2 regions of the Vreelandella sp. 2A-K22 genome follow, and region 2 is predicted to be linked to the other one. Evidence: predicted binding sites of a transcription regulator. Region 2 holds the regulator's gene; the other holds the start of a gene.
What was found. The regulator LexA, encoded in region 2, represses DNA repair genes until DNA is damaged. The targets are predictions, from matches to a motif close to TACTGTNTANNTANACAGTA.

Region 1 (7,813 bases), on a different contig from region 2:
TCATCAGAGGTCAATACCTGCTCACTACGGCGGCCATCGGCGTCTGCAACGTACAGACCAAACTGCATATCGTCACCGATACCTTGGGCCGTGACATAAGCAATTTTGGTGGAGAACGCGCCGCGGATATCAGTAATCTCTTCAAAAATTTGATCGCTGATATAGTGTGCTGCACCGCGCAGGTCATTACCCCTCACTGTCACGGTTTCACCGATCATTCGACGCTGACCACTGATATCCATCAGTTCAAACTGTAGTTCAAAGCCACCGTCAGTTTGTTCTGCCTGGCCGACGACCAGATAGCGCACGTCCAGCGAACGCCAGGTACCGAACTGCACATCGTCAGATTGGCTAGGCTGCTCAAACATAGCGCTGCGCGCCAAGGGGGCAAAATAGCCACTGCGTTCAAGGTCATCTTGAACAATCTGTGCTACATCTTCGGGCAGGCCGTCTGAACCGGCAAACGGCACGACACCAATCGGCAGCGCTTGATCGCTGCCCCGCGTGATCTCAATGGTTAAGTTAGCACTTGCCACACTGCTAAAAGTGAACAGCAAGCACAATAACCAAAATTTCTTTAACACTTGAGTTTGCATCAACGGACTCCCCCTGGGGAAAAGTTCAAAGTGATATTGCGTCGGATTTCACGCTGTTGATCTTCTGATAATTGTAGTAGCTCAGAAAACGGTGCCGCTTGCTCAACCGCCTGAATAATGGATTGATCAAAGGCACTATCGCCACTCGATGATGTTACGTTTACTAATAATACCTCCCCCGAAGGCCCCAGACGCACATTGACAGAAGCCCGCATACTATCACTTGATCCACCAGGAATTATCCAGGCTTGTTCAATAGCTCGTTTCATTATGTTGCTGAAATTATTTGCAGCCTGCTCAGCCTGCTGGGCATTGGCAGCTGCTTCGGCCTCACCGTCCAGTTGGCGCTGCATAGCCGCCTCGGCAGCTTCTGCGGCTTGGCGTTGGCGCTCAGCTTCTGCTTCACGACGCTGCTGCTCTTCAGCTTCACGCTGACGCTGTGCTTCGGCCTCTCGCTCTCGCTGAGCCTCCTCTTGCTCACGCAATCGCTGTTCTTCAGCTTCGCGTTGGCGTTCAGCCTCCTCCGCTTCACGGCGCTGCTGCTCTTCAGCTTCGCGCTGACGCTCGGCTTCTTCCGCTTCACGGCGCTGCTGTTCTTCGGCTTCGCGCTGGCGTTCTGCTTCTGCCTCTTCGCGTTGCTGCTGCTCGGCGGCTTCCTGCTGGCGTTGTGCCTCTTCCACTTCACGCTGGCGCTTTGCGGCAGCTTCCGCTTCGGCTTCACGTTCAGCCGCTTCAGCAGCCTGCTGTTCGGCCTGCTCAGCCGCTTCTTCAGCTCTGCGCTGAGCCTCAGCTTCAGCGGCCGCACGCGCCTCTTCTAACGCTTGTGCTTCCGCTTCCGCCGCCTGCTGGGCGGCCTCTTCGGCGGCTTGCTGCTCGGCTGCGGCCTGCTCTTCACTGGCTGAAGGCTCCTCACTAACTGAAGGCTCTTCCGGTGCATCAGGCTCGGTGGGGGCTTCAGCAGGCGCATTCATCGCCGCCTGCTCTTCCGTTGCTTGCTGCGCCTGGTCGGTAAAGGTTTCGGTGCTTACCAGCGTTGCCTGTACGATCGAGGAGCTGTCAGGTTCTGCGTCTCGATTAGGCAGGCTGATCAAGCTAAACGCTACAATTGCTACGTGCACACCTATCGCCAGAACAGTCGGCCACTTATAGCCGACGTCTTGAGGATCGCGCGGGGATTTCAGTGCCATGTGCTGCGCCTTGCCCTTACCCATCTTTTGACGGCTCAGATAGCAGCCCCACATTAGCCACGCCCGCGCCTTGCAGAGTGCTCATCAAGACGACAATCTGACCGTAGGCCACATTACGGTCGCCGCGTACCATTACCGGTGTGCCTGGGCGACGCTCTATAATCGTTGTCACTCGTGAGGACATCTCATCCAGCGACACCGACGTGGAGTCTTCCCCAAGCGTGATGAAGTACCCACCGTCGCTATCAACCGAGATAATGATCGGATCATTATCCTCCTGGATATCAATGGGCTGAGAGGTGACTTGCGGCAACTCAACTTGTACGCCCTGGGTCAACATGGGCGCGGTGATCATAAAGACCACCAGCAGTACCAGCATGATGTCAATGAAAGGGACGACGTTAATCTCCGCCATTGGCTTGCTTTTGCCGCTACGATTGAATGGTCCTTGCATGGCTCTCTCCCTTAGCTGGCGCTCGGTTTGCCGTCACGACCTTGCAAATTGCGGTGCAGGATAGCGTGAAACTCTTCGGCAAAGTCTTCATATTTGCCCAGCAGGCGAGAAGACGAGTTGGATAGGCGGTTATAGAAAATCACCGCTGGAATCGCCGCAAATAGACCCATGGCTGTGGCAATGAGCGCTTCAGCAATCCAGGGAGCCACTGTAGCAAGGGTCGCTTGCTGAGTCAGTGATAGTGCCTGAAACGACCCCATGATGCCCCATACAGTGCCGAACAAGCCGATATAGGGGCTAGCTGAGGCTACCGTGGCAAGAAACACTAAATGCTGGGTTAAGCGATCCTCTTCCCGAGACCACGCTACGCGCATGCTACGCTGAACGCCTTCCAGCACGGTATCCGGGTCACGGGTTTTAGGCATCAAACGGTTAAATTCACGAAAACCAGCTTGAAAAATATGCTCGGCGCCGTGGCGCGGGTCATCGGCGGGAATCTCACGATAGAGTTCGTTTAAGTCGACACCTGACCAAAAAGACTCCTCAAATTGGTTGTACTCTTTCTTGGCGCGGCCCAGCGCAATACTGCGCTGAAAAATCACTACCCAAGAGAGGATCGACCCCACCAGTAGCAGCAGCATTACCAGTTGCACTACAGTACTGGCATTCATTATCAAATGGGGAATGGACATGGTGTTATCGTTCACAGGTGCCCTCATCAATCTATTAGGGTCGGGATTGCCGACGCAGTGAGTGACCTCTTGGTTAAGAGGCCTGGGTCAAAACTTTAAGCGATGCTGGCCATGCTTTTGGCCGTAAACGTTCGGTGCTCAAGCAGGCTATCTCGACTGTGGCAGAGCATAGGAGTTCCTCATTACGCCAAACCTGCTGTTCAAATGTCATCCGACAGCGCCCAACGTTGGTAACGTGAGCACTAATTTCCAACGCGTCATCCAAGTAAGCCGGTTTCGCGTAGTGACAGGCCAAGCGGTATACCACTAGCTGTGTACCTTCGTCTAGCAGCGTTTGCTGATTCAGGCCCAACTGGCGGAGCCATTCACTACGCGTACGCTCCATAAACTTCAAGTAGTTAACGTAGTAGACAATGCCGCCTGCGTCAGTATCTTCCATATAAACGCGCAGCGGCAGTCGATAACCTTCTCTTGTGCAGCTACTCACGGACGGCGCTCTCCTTCCATATCGGTTGCCTGTTCGTGGGGCACGCGCTCAAAGTGCAGCCACGCCTGGCGGGTGGCCACCCGGCCGCGGGGAGTGCGCATCATCAAGCCCTGCTGAATAAGATAGGGCTCAATAACGTCTTCGATCGTGTCACGTTCTTCACTGATCGCCGCGGCGAGTGAGTCAATACCCACCGGCCCACCGTCAAATTTATCGATCATGGCCAGCAGTAGCCGCCGATCCATATGATCCAAGCCGTGGTGATCCACATTAAGCATATTGAGAGCCGCATCAGCCATGGCGACATCGACGACGCCGTTACCTTTCATTTCGGCGTAATCCCGCACCCGGCGTAGCAGTCGGTTGGCAATTCGCGGCGTGCCCCTTGAACGCCTGGCCACTTCAATGGCGCCATCATGGCTGGTTTCAACGCCTAACAAGCGCGCTGAACGCGAGACAATTTCTGTTAGCTCTTCCAGGTTATAAAATTCAAGCCGCTGCACGATACCAAATCGGTCACGCAGCGGGGAGGTCAATAATCCTGCCCGGGTCGTGGCGCCCACCAGGGTGAAGCGGGGAAGATCCAGTTTAATCGAACGTGCCGCAGGCCCTTCGCCAATCATAATATCGAGCTGAAAATCTTCCATGGCCGGGTAGAGCACTTCTTCGACCACCGGTGACAGGCGATGAATTTCATCGATAAAAAGTACATCGCCAGGCTCTAAATTAGTCAGCATGGCGGCTAGATCGCCTGCCCGCTCGAGTACCGGCCCGGAAGTCGACTTTATACCGACGCCCATCTCGGTGGCAATAATATGCGCAAGGGTCGTTTTACCTAACCCTGGGGGGCCAAATACCAGAGTGTGATCCAGGCTCTCTTCACGCAGCCGCGCGGCGCCGATAAAGATTTCCAGTTGTTCACGCACACGCGGCTGGCCAATATAGTCATCCAGCCGCTTGGGGCGAATCGCGTAATCAATGCGCCCCTCCCCCTGTTCAGGCTCAGCGGCGATCAGCCGATCGTGTTCTAACATAGGTGCTCTTCTTTATGGCGATTCAAAAGGTCTATTCACAAAGGTCTATCCACTACCCACAATTTCGTACTCACACCGCTGCCTGCTTAGCCACCCATGCGCTGGGTGAGCGCGGCTTTAATCAGCGCTTCGGTAGACTGATTGGGGTCGATATCGGCGAGCATTTTCGACGCCTCAGTCAGTTTATACCCCAAGCTAACTAACGCGGCTTCCGCATCGGCAAGACTATCGCGGGTAGAAGCACGGCCATTGGTGGCTTCAAGGGGCAGTAGCGCGTCGCTGCCATCTTCCCACTCGGGAAAACGGTCGCGCATTTCAATAATCAGCCGCTCTGCGGTTTTCTTACCCACTCCTGGCAGGGTTGTCAGCGCTTTGCTGTCGTCATCACGGACGCAGCGCATAAAGGCGTCTTCGTCCATACCCGACAGGATGGCGAGTGCAAGCTTGGGCCCTACGCCATTGACCTTGATCAAGGCGCGGAACAGAGCACGTTCATGCTCACGGCCGAAGCCATAGAGTAAGTGGGCATCATCACGAATGGTTAAATGGGTGAATAATGAGACGCTCTCGTTAATCGCAGGAAGTGCGACCAGCGTATTCATTGAGGTTTCCAGTTCGTAACCTACGCCATGAACGTCGATCACAATCCAGGGAGGTTGCTTTGCCACTAGCTGACCACTCAGACGTCCAATCATAAATACGCTCGCACCGGAATGAAAAAAATAGAGTGAAAAACAGGTGATTACTATAAAGCGACTCTGTACAGGTGACCAGTAGTTCAGCCAGCGGTACAGCGGGAATTAAAGCCGCCAGCGTCCAGTTGAGCGACGGCGGCCCCGAGATGGCGCAGCGGGCAAGCCATGGCTGCTAAACACAGAGCCGTTATAAGCATGGGTTAACGCAATGGCTAACGCGTCGGCGGCATCGGCCTGGGGAGTAGCGGAGAGCTGCAGAATGGCGGTCACCATATGCTGCACCTGCTCTTTGTCCGCGCCGCCCTGGCCGGTCACCGCCTGCTTGATCTGCCGCGCGGCGTACTCGGCAAGGCTCAAGCCATGATTGGCCATACACACCATTGCCGCCCCCCGAGCCTGGCCAAGCTTCAGCGCTGAATCGGGATTTTTGGCCATAAATACCCGCTCAATGGCCACCTGGGAGGGTCGATGCAGGCCGACGACTTCGCTAAGACCGGCGTAAATTTGCGCCAAGCGCTGCTCCAAGGCCCCTTCTGCCGTGCGGATACAGCCACTCGCTACGTAGCAGGGTTTAACGCCAATAATGTCGATCACCCCGTAACCGGTTACCCGGGAGCCAGGGTCTATGCCCAAAATGCGAATGGGTACGACGGGCTTTTGCTCTTCCATGGCGTCGATACTCGTGTGACTAGAACATACAAAAACACCGACGCCGTGGCGTCGGTGTTGAGCAGCCATCCAAACCGATTTATTCGGCGGCGGGTTCCGCTTTGACTTTCTGACGTAGGCGGATGTTCAAATCTTTCAGCTGCTCGGGGCTGACTTCGCCCGGTGCATTGGTCATCAAACAGGCAGCGCTTTGGGTTTTCGGGAAGGCGATGACTTCACGAATAGTTTTGGCACCGACCATCAGCATGACCAAGCGATCCAAGCCAAAGGCTAAGCCACCATGAGGCGGTGCACCATACTGAAGTGCATCCAGCAGGAAGCCAAATTTCTCTTGGGCTTCTTCTTCACCGATGCCTAGAATCTCAAACACCGTGCTCTGCATGGTCTGATCGTGGATACGAATAGAGCCGCCGCCCAATTCGGTACCGTTGAGCACCATATCGTAAGCGCGTGAAAGCGCATTGGCGGGGTCTGCCTTGAGCTCTTCCGGTGTGCAGGAAGGCGCGGTAAAGGGGTGGTGCAGCGGGCTCAGGCGACCACTGTCGTCGGCTTCAAACATTGGGAAGTCGACTACCCACAGTGGCGCCCACTCTTGAGTATAGAGTTCCAGATCAGCACCGAGCTTGACGCGCAGCGCGCCAATGGCTTCGTTAACGATACGGGCTTTATCGGCACCGAAGAAGATGATGTCACCATCTTCTGCGCCCACGCGGTCGAGCAGCTCTTCAACGATGTTTTCCATAAACTTGACGATCGGAGACTGCAGACCTTCAAGCCCTTTGGCGCGCTCGTTGACCTTGATCCACGCCAAGCCTTTGGCGCCGTAGATGCCGACAAACTTGGTATATTCGTCGATCTCTTTGCGCGATAGCTTGGCGCCGCCGGGTACTTTCAGCGCCGCTACGCGGCCATCATCCGCGCTGGCGGGGCCAGAGAAGACTTTGAAATCGACTTGCTGCATCAGGTCGTCGACATCGGTCAGTTCCAGCGGGATACGCAGATCCGGCTTATCGGAACCGAAGCGGTCCATCGCTTCCTGCCAGGTCATGCGCGGGAACTCAGGGAGTTCGGCTTTTAGCACGTCCTGGAAAAGCTGACGAATCATGGCTTCGGTAATGCCCATGATGTCGTTCTCTTCCACAAACGACGCCTCGATATCAATCTGAGTGAACTCAGGCTGACGGTCGGCGCGCAGGTCTTCATCGCGGAAGCACTTGGCAATTTGGTAGTAGCGGTCAAAACCCGCCACCATCAACAGCTGCTTAAACAGTTGCGGCGACTGAGGCAGTGCAAAGAAACTACCCGCGTGGGTACGGCTAGGCACCAGGTAATCACGAGCACCCTCTGGCGTAGCGCGGGTGAGTACCGGCGTTTCGATATCCAGGAAGCCTTGGTTTTCGAGGTACGCGCGCACGTTATGAGAAATACGCGAGCGCAGACGCAGCTTCTCGATCATATCCGGGCGACGCAGATCGATATAGCGATGCTTTAAGCGCACTTCTTCGCCGACCTTGCCATGCTCATCCAGCTGGAATGGCGGGGTAACGGCGGTATTGAGCACTTCAACGTCTTTTGCCAACACTTCAATCATACCCGTCGGCATGTTGGCGTTTTGGGTGCCTTCTGGGCGCAGCCGAACGCGACCAGTGATACGCAGGACAAATTCACTGCGGGCACGGTCGGCATTAGCGAATGCCTCGGCGGTATCAGGGTCGACCACGAACTGTGCGATGCCGTCGCGATCGCGCATATCGAGGAAAATTACCCCACCGTGGTCACGGCGGCGATGAACCCATCCGCATACCGTAACCGTTTGATCCACCAAAGTTTCGTTTAGCTGGCCGCAATAATGGCTGCGCATGTCAAATCCTGTTCTGTTACGTGGCAATGAGTGTGTCGCGGGCGTCCCGACCCTGACTGCCGCGGCTATGCCGCGGCGCCCTTGTCTTTGGGAGTAACGCTCTTAGCGGTAGCGCTGGAATCGCTTGATTTACCGGCA
Region 2 (7,813 bases):
CGGTTGCACAATGGGTAGTGACCTGGTTAAGCGCTAAAAACGATACGATGTCTTCAAAAAATACGTCTTCAAAACATATGTCTTCAAAACAGCAATGGTGACAACATGCATTTGACCCACCTTAATACCCGTGGCGAAGCCAATATGGTGGACGTCGGCGATAAGCTGGAAACCCGCCGCGAAGCAGTCGCCTCCGGGCGCATTATAATGCAGCCTGAAACGCTGAAATTACTTAGCGATGGTGAACTGCCCAAGGGCGATGTGTTGGCCACCGCGCGTATCGCTGGTATCCAGGCGGCCAAACGTACTCATGAGCTGATTCCTCTCTGTCACTCACTGGCGCTCTCCAAGGTTTCTGTTGAGTTCGATATTGATGTGGCCGAATCCTGCGTTCATGTGACCTCGCTGTGTCGCTTGAATGGACGCACCGGGGTCGAAATGGAAGCCCTTACCGCTGTCTCAGTAGCCTGTTTGACGCTTTACGATATGTGCAAAGCGGTCGATAAAGGTATGCGTATCGAGGCTATACAACTCGACAGCAAGCAAGGTGGTCAGCGTGGCGACTACCAGCGTATGAGCACCCAGGCGCCGATTGTTACCGGTGACGGCGTAGCCGGAGAAGTCAGCTTGGGCGAGCGCTGCCCTTCACCCTGCGTGCGGGTTAAGTTTTTAGCCGAACTGCGCGAGTGGGTAGGCGAAAGTGAGACCGTCGTGAGTCTCGATCAACTGGCTAGCCGCGACATTAGTGGATTAAAAGCCGCGCTGGCCGAGCAGGATAGTCGCTTTAAACAACTCACCGACCAGCGTACGCTGTGTGCGATTAATCAGGTCATGGCCAATGACGAGGCGTTAGTGACCGATGATGACGAAGTGGCGTTTTTCCCGCCAGTAACAGGGGGGTGAGGGTGGATAATAAGCTGGATATTAAAGTAACGATTCAAGCAGCCTCGTTTCCAATGGACTACGGCTATGACGATGCCTTGGCTGGGCGTAGTGATATTGGCGCGGTGGTGAGTTTTACCGGCTTAGTGCGTGATTTTAATGAAACGCCGGACGTCACAGGGTTAACGCTGGAACACTATCCGGGAATGACCGAGCGTACGCTGACGGAGATTGGTGAACAGGCTTGGCAGCGCTGGTCGCTCCAAGCGGTGCGGATTATTCATCGTGTCGGTTACCTGGGGCCAGGCGATCCGATTGTGCGCGTACTCGTAGCCAGCGCACACCGGCGTGAGGCGTTCGAAGCCTGCGATTTTATTATGGATTACCTGAAAACCCAGGCGCCTTTCTGGAAGAAAGAGCACTCTGCCCAGGGCGAGTATTGGGTCAAAGAGCGTCACTCTGATCAACAAGATGCAGCGCGCTGGGAGTGAGACTGCCGCGTTGCTGCGCTTTTTTTTTCACAATAATGCACAGCTCTAACGATTGGCGGCGTTCTCCAGGGGGATGGTCTCTGGCATTTCGGCGGCCATAATCTGTAGATGCACGTCGGGCAGGTGCTGCATATGCTCCGCCAGCCACTGCACCATGCGAGGCTGTAATGCTTGGCGCAAGTCGGCAAGCGTCTCTGCTGCAATCTCCTCAAGCTGATCATCCAGCCAATCATTAAAGCTATCTTCATCTAGCGGGCTGGCCCCCGAGGCATCCAGCATCAAACGGCCAATACGCGCCCATCCAGTGTCAGTAGCCGTCACTGGCAGCGCTAAGTATAAGCTACCGCGACGGGCCTTGTTGGCGTCGTGCACCTCAAGACCAGGATGGGGCACCACGCTGTTTTGACTGACGATGCAGGGCGGCTGCGGATAGCGCGACTCACAGCGCAGCCCGTGACTGTCAAAGCAAATTAGATCGCCGTTCACCGGCGTCAATGGAGCGCTAATGCCTAGCTGTTTGGCAATAGTCTGATGAGCTTGTTGGTGACGGGCTTCGCCATGCACCGGTATGAGATGTTTTGGCCTGACCCACTGATACAGCTTGATCAGTTCATCCTGAGCGGGGTGCCCGGTAGCGTGCAGTTCAGGGTGGTTGAACTCGTCGTAGAGGTTGACACCTAAATGCGCCAAACGCTTTTTAAGCTGTTCAATGGGGCGTTCATTGCCAGGAATGGCTTTAGCCGAAAAAATAACGTTATCGCCCGGCTGAAGATCCACAAAAGGGTGGCGACCCTGGGCGAGGCGCTGTAGCGCAGCTCGGGGCTCACCCTGGCTACCGGTGGCGATAATCACCACTTCATCCGGGGGGAGGTAGCCTAAGTCATGATTGGGCACCAAAGGCGGTAAATCATCCATATAGCCGAGCCCCCGGGCAACGCTGACCATGCGCTCCATTGAACGGCCCATCAAGCTAATGCGTCGGCCACACTTCTGAGCGGCGCGCCCTATCGCTAACACCCGGGCAAGGTTACTGGCAAAGCAGGAGACCACCACCCGGCCCTGGCAGTTGCCGAGGGTTTTTGTCAGGGCGCGGGCGACGTCCCCCTCGCTACCGGAGTGCCCGGGCATGGGGGCGTTAGTGGAGTCGCCCACAACCAAGTCAACCGGGGCAAGCGCCTTGAAGAGGGCTGCACTGATCGGCGTGCCGATAATCGGTTCAGGGTCGAGTTTCCAGTCGCCGGTATGTAAAACGCGATAGCCACCGGCCATCATTATTAGCGCACAGCTTTCGGGAATCGAGTGGGTTAAAAGTAAATAGCGCAGCGTGAATGGCCCGCTCTCTAGGGCCTCGCCAGGTTCAATGACATGGATAGCCGCACTGCTAAGCTGATGCTCGGCAAATTTTAGCCGCAACAGGCCTGCCGCCAGCGGGGTGGCGTAAATGGGGCAGTTCCACATCGGCCATAGCCAGGCTGCGGCACCAATGTGGTCTTCGTGACCATGGGTGATAAATAGCGCTTTGGGCACGATCCCTAGTGCTTTCGGCGTATCAAGATTGGGTACCTGCAGTGGCGAGTTGGGAAGATCCTGGCGGATCATCATGCCGCAGTCCACGGCTATCCAGTGATCGTCATAGCCGTATAGCGTTAGATTCATTCCAATCTCACCGCATCCCCCCAGCGGCAACATGCGCAGCGGTGGACGACGACGGGGACGAATTTGAACGCGTGGTGAATGCATCTGTTATGAAAAACCTAAAAAGTAGTGACTTAACTATACGGGAAGGCAGGGGCAGCTAACAATCATCCATGGCCTTCCGATACACTATGCGACCTAAGCCGCTGGTTTGTCATAATTAACTTAGCAATAGGTCAAGAGTAGCTCACATGTCTCATTATTATCGTTTAGTGGTTTCCTGTCCTGACCGGGTGGGTATTGTTGCACGGGTATCGAGCTTTATTGCCCAGCAGGGCGGCTCCATTACCGAAGCCAGCCAGCACTCCGATTTAGAAACCGGCTGCTTTTTTATGCGCTACGAAATCCTGGCGGATTCGGTAGGTATGTCGGCGGAAGCGCTGAGCGCGGCATTTGAACCGATAGCCAGCGAATTCAATATGCAGTGGTCGCTGGTGGATACCCAGCAGCGTAGGCGCGTAGTGCTGATGGTGTCGCGGGAGTCACATTGCTTGGTAGATCTACTTTACCGCTGGCAGGCGGGGGAACTGGATTGCGACATTGTCGGGGTTATCTCCAACCATGATGATATGCGTTCGCTGACGGAGTGGTACGGTATTCCTTATCACCATGTACCGGTCGACCCCGACAATAAGCAAGCATCGTTTGCCAAGGTTCAGGCCGAAATCGACAGTGCCCGCGCCGACTGCGTGGTGCTGGCGCGCTATATGCAAATACTGCCCCCTGAGCTGTGCGCGCGCTATGCGGGGCGAGTGATCAATATTCACCACAGCTTTTTGCCCTCTTTTGCCGGGGCTAAGCCCTACCACCAGGCCTACCAGCGGGGGGTTAAGCTGATTGGCGCTACCTGCCACTATGTGACCGAGGAACTCGACGCAGGCCCCATCATCGAACAGGATATCCATCGCGTTAGCCACTGTCATACGCCTACTGATCTAGTCCGCTTTGGTCGTGATGTGGAGAAAGCCGTGCTCGCTCGAGGTTTGCGTTGGCACTTAGAGGATCGTGTGTTGGTGCATGGCAACAAGACAGTGGTATTTAGCTAAGTACTCTATAATGCCCGCCCATCAACCTGAGAGGCCGCCATGTCATTTGCGCAAAGTGTATTAGCGCCCTGGGCGCTGCTGTTCACCTGGCTACTCTCGTTAGCAGTGATCGCATGGGCGCTTTGGGGGCGGCCCTGGCAGGTGTTGATAGCGGATTCAGCGCTTCAGCACCGCTGGCTGGGTACTACGCTGGCGGTGATGCTGATGTGGCAGCTTCGTGCCCAGGCTGTTGATTGGCTAACGCTACACCTTGTTTTTACAGTATTGATGACACTGGTTTTTAAAGCGCCATTAGCGCTGATTAGCAACGTGCTGATCAACATTGCCATGGTGGTGATTGGCCGCAATGAGTGGATGTTGCTGGGGGCAAATGTGCTGGTTACCGGGATCGTCCCGGCGGCCGTTATTGGCACGGTATGGCGGCTGGTAGATCGCCGCCTGCCGGATAACTTGATGGTCTTTCTGTTTGCCTGCGGCTTTTTTGGCGCGGCGCTGGCAACGCTGGGAGGAGGCTTGGCGGCGGTAGTGCTGATTATCGTCGCGGGTACAGACCCTGAGGCGATCTATCTCGCCCAGGAGTATGCGCGTTTTTTACCACTGCTAATGCCTTCAGAGGCATTTATTACTGGCATGCTGTTGAGCATCCTGCTGGTCTATCACCCAAACTGGGTGGCCACCTTCAATGACCACCGCTATATCGACCTGCAGTAGCGGATTTATTAGCCGAGTGCCTGGCCGTTGCCACCACGAATTACGCCGACTCCAACGCCTTCAATATCGAGCGCTTGAGAGCGCAGGTCGATTTCAATGGGCGCAAAATCAGGGTTCTCTGCAAACAGCGTCACTTGGTGCCCCTGGCGTTTGAAGCGTTTAACCGTTACTTCATCGTCCAGGCGGGCAACCACGATCTGGCCATCGCGAACCCGGTCAGTGCGATGAACCGCCAGTAAATCACCTTCCAAAATGCCAATATCCTTCATGGAAAGGCCGCGTACGCGCAGCAGATAGTCAGCTTTGGGAGTGAAGTACTCGGCCGGTAGCGGGCAGTAGCGATCAATATGTTCGGCGGCCAAAATGGGGCTGCCGGCAGCTACTTCCCCGATCACAGGCAGGCCAGTGGGTGGGGCTTCCACGTTGGTTGTGGGTAAGGCGGTGACTGCGCTATCCAGGACTTCTTGAGGTTCCTGGTTGGGCAGGCGGATGCCGCGAGAGGTGTTGCGGATAATGCGAATAACACCTTTGCGTTCCAGCGCGCGCAGGTGCTCTTCAGCCGCATTGGGTGAGCGGAAGCCAAGTGCTTTGGCAATCTCGGCGCGGGTAGGAGGGTAGCCAAATTCGCCCATGGTCTTAACGATAAAATCAAACACGTGCTGTTGGCGAGCGGTTAGCGGACGCGACATACCAGACTCCATAAATAGTGAATAGACAGTAACAAGTTAAATGTCGACTTAATCAATAAGTGTTTAAGTATACAGTATGTTCCTCTGTCCAGTATATGGCTTGTCTGTGCCTATTGCCGATGTCTATGCAATTTTTCTAATCGTTTGAAACTAAGTTTCTGCTTATTTAATACGTCACATTTTGTCAATAAATCAAGCGTTGAGCCCGCCTACGTTATGGCATAGTATTTTGCTATGTTTTAAACACCTGTTTCCCTGGAGAGCGACATGGCTCAATCTGATACGGTGACCCGTATACTCGACACCGCCGAGGTGCTGTTTGCAGAGCGGGGTTTTGCTGAAACTTCGCTGCGCAACATCACTAGCAAAGCGCGGGTTAACTTAGCCGCTGTTAATTACCATTTTGGTTCCAAAAAAGCCTTGATTCAGGCCGTTTTTGCCCGCTACCTGGATCCGTTTAGTCAGCGCTTTCATACTGCGCTAGATGAGCTCGAGGGCCAACACGCCGGGCGCGTTATCCCGCTGGAAACACTGCTCGAGACCATGGCAACTACCGTTCTCGCGGTGCCCGCCGAGCGCAATAGTTTGAAAGTGTTTATGCGCCTGCTGGGTCTTGCCTACAGTCAAGCACAGGGACATCTAAGACGTTATATCCAGGAAGAGTATGGCGATGTGTTTACACGCTTCACCGAGCTTGTGCGCAAAGCAACGCCGGATCTGCCTGACGCCGAGCGTTTTTGGCGGCTACACTTTGTGCTCGGCACGGTAATCTTTACCCTGTCTGGCCTCGATGCGCTACGCGATATCGCGGAGAAGGATTACCACGAGCAGGTATCTGTGCGTGATTTGGTCAGGCGATTGCTCCCGGTAGTGGTGGCTGCTATGAATGCGCCGTTACCCATAGCCCTTGACGGTGCCAAGCCAGAAGAAGGAAAACATGCGAACTCCTACGCTAGCTGAGCTACCTCCAACGGAACATATCTGGCTGGAGATTGATACTACCGAACAGTTGCTGCGCTGTTGGCGAGGGCCAAAAGTGCTCCATGAGTGTTCTATTTCATCCGGTGCTGCCGGAAGCGGGGAGCGCAATGGCAGTGGTAAAACCCCCCGCGGGTGGCACTATGTGCGCGCGGCCATTGGCGGAGATATGCCCGAAAATGCGGTGTTTCGAGGTCGCCGCTGGACGGGCGAGACATTTTCGCCCGAACTCGCCGAAGAGCATCCAGAGCGTGACTGGATTCTGACCCGCATACTGTGGCTGTGTGGCTTGGAAAAGGACGTGAACCGCGGTGGTCAGGTGGACTCGCAACGGCGCTATATTTACCTGCACGGGACGCCGCCTGACGAGCCCATGGGCGTTGCTGCGTCCCACGGCTGTATTCGTTTACGCAATAGTGATTTGCTCTATATCTTTTCGTTAGCGTTGCCGGGTACCCCTGTTTGGTTGCACGGTGGCCGCCAGTCCTTTGATTGATCAGATTTTGACACCGCTAGACGATCGTCTAGAATCATCGCCCCTTTTCATGGACCTATCACGATGACTCAACCGTTAGGCCCGGTCATGCTTGACCTTGAAGGCCCAAAATTGACGGCTGCAGAAAAACGCTTGCTGCTAGAACCGACGGTAGGGGGCGTAATTTTGTTTGCCCGCAACGTTGAAAATGGCTATCAGGTTCGCAAGCTCTGCAGCGATATTCGCCGTGTGCGTGCTGATTTACTGCTTGCCGTGGATCAAGAAGGCGGTCGCGTTCAGCGCATAAAAGAGGGGTTAACACGCCTGCCTGCCATGGCGCGTATCGGCGAGTGTTACCGCGCTGCCCAGGGAGAGGGGCTGGCGTTAGCTAAAGATGCCGGCTGGTTGTTAGGGATGGAGATGGCTGCCTGCGGTCTGGATCTGAGCTTCGCCCCGGTACTTGATGTGGAGAGCGGTCTATCCAGCGTTATTGGTGATCGTAGTTTCAGCAGTGACCCACAGCACGTAGCCCAGCTGGGCAATGCATTTATTCAGGGGCTTCACGATGCCGGTATGGCCGCTGTGGGTAAGCACTTTCCCGGCCACGGTGGTGTCGCGGCGGACTCACACGTTGCATTGCCGATAGACGATCGCCCGCTAGAAGTGATGAAACAGCACGATCTTGTGCCCTTTACCCAGTTAGCTTCACAGTTAGATGGGATTATGCCCGCACACGTTATTTATAGTGCTTTTGATACGCGCCCAGCAGGCTTTTCACCCAACTGGTTGGGCATGCTGCGGGAATCGCTAGGCTTCAAAGGCTGCATTTTTTCAGATGACCTGAGT

Region 1: ruvA (Holliday junction branch migration protein RuvA) is a predicted target of LexA. The motif match lies at 5,207-5,226, and genes of this name have one in related genera.

What each region holds. Positions count from the first base shown of each region.
Region 1 is NZ_JBSUGC010000003.1:352,703-360,515, reverse strand. Features, by position in the region: gene tolB (Tol-Pal system beta propeller repeat protein TolB) at 1-596, opposite strand, end outside; gene tolA (cell envelope integrity protein TolA) at 596-1,783, opposite strand; gene tolR (protein TolR) at 1,800-2,237, opposite strand; gene tolQ (protein TolQ) at 2,249-2,944, opposite strand; gene ybgC (tol-pal system-associated acyl-CoA thioesterase) at 3,003-3,416, opposite strand; gene ruvB (Holliday junction branch migration DNA helicase RuvB) at 3,413-4,450, opposite strand; gene ruvA (Holliday junction branch migration protein RuvA) at 4,537-5,145, opposite strand; gene ruvC (crossover junction endodeoxyribonuclease RuvC) at 5,251-5,814, opposite strand; gene aspS (aspartate--tRNA ligase) at 5,894-7,675, opposite strand; gene ACW17M_RS06035 (FmdB family zinc ribbon protein) at 7,741-7,813, opposite strand, start outside.
Region 2 is NZ_JBSUGC010000004.1:37,820-45,632, reverse strand. Features, by position in the region: gene mobB (molybdopterin-guanine dinucleotide biosynthesis protein B) at 1-101, shown strand, start outside; gene moaC (cyclic pyranopterin monophosphate synthase MoaC) at 106-903, shown strand; gene moaE (molybdopterin synthase catalytic subunit MoaE) at 906-1,373, shown strand; gene ACW17M_RS06425 (ribonuclease J) at 1,419-3,029, opposite strand; gene purU (formyltetrahydrofolate deformylase) at 3,260-4,114, shown strand; gene ACW17M_RS06415 (energy-coupling factor ABC transporter permease) at 4,154-4,825, shown strand; gene lexA (transcriptional repressor LexA) at 4,834-5,514, opposite strand; gene ACW17M_RS06405 (TetR/AcrR family transcriptional regulator) at 5,782-6,474, shown strand; gene ACW17M_RS06400 (L,D-transpeptidase family protein) at 6,452-6,988, shown strand; gene nagZ (beta-N-acetylhexosaminidase) at 7,052-7,813, shown strand, end outside.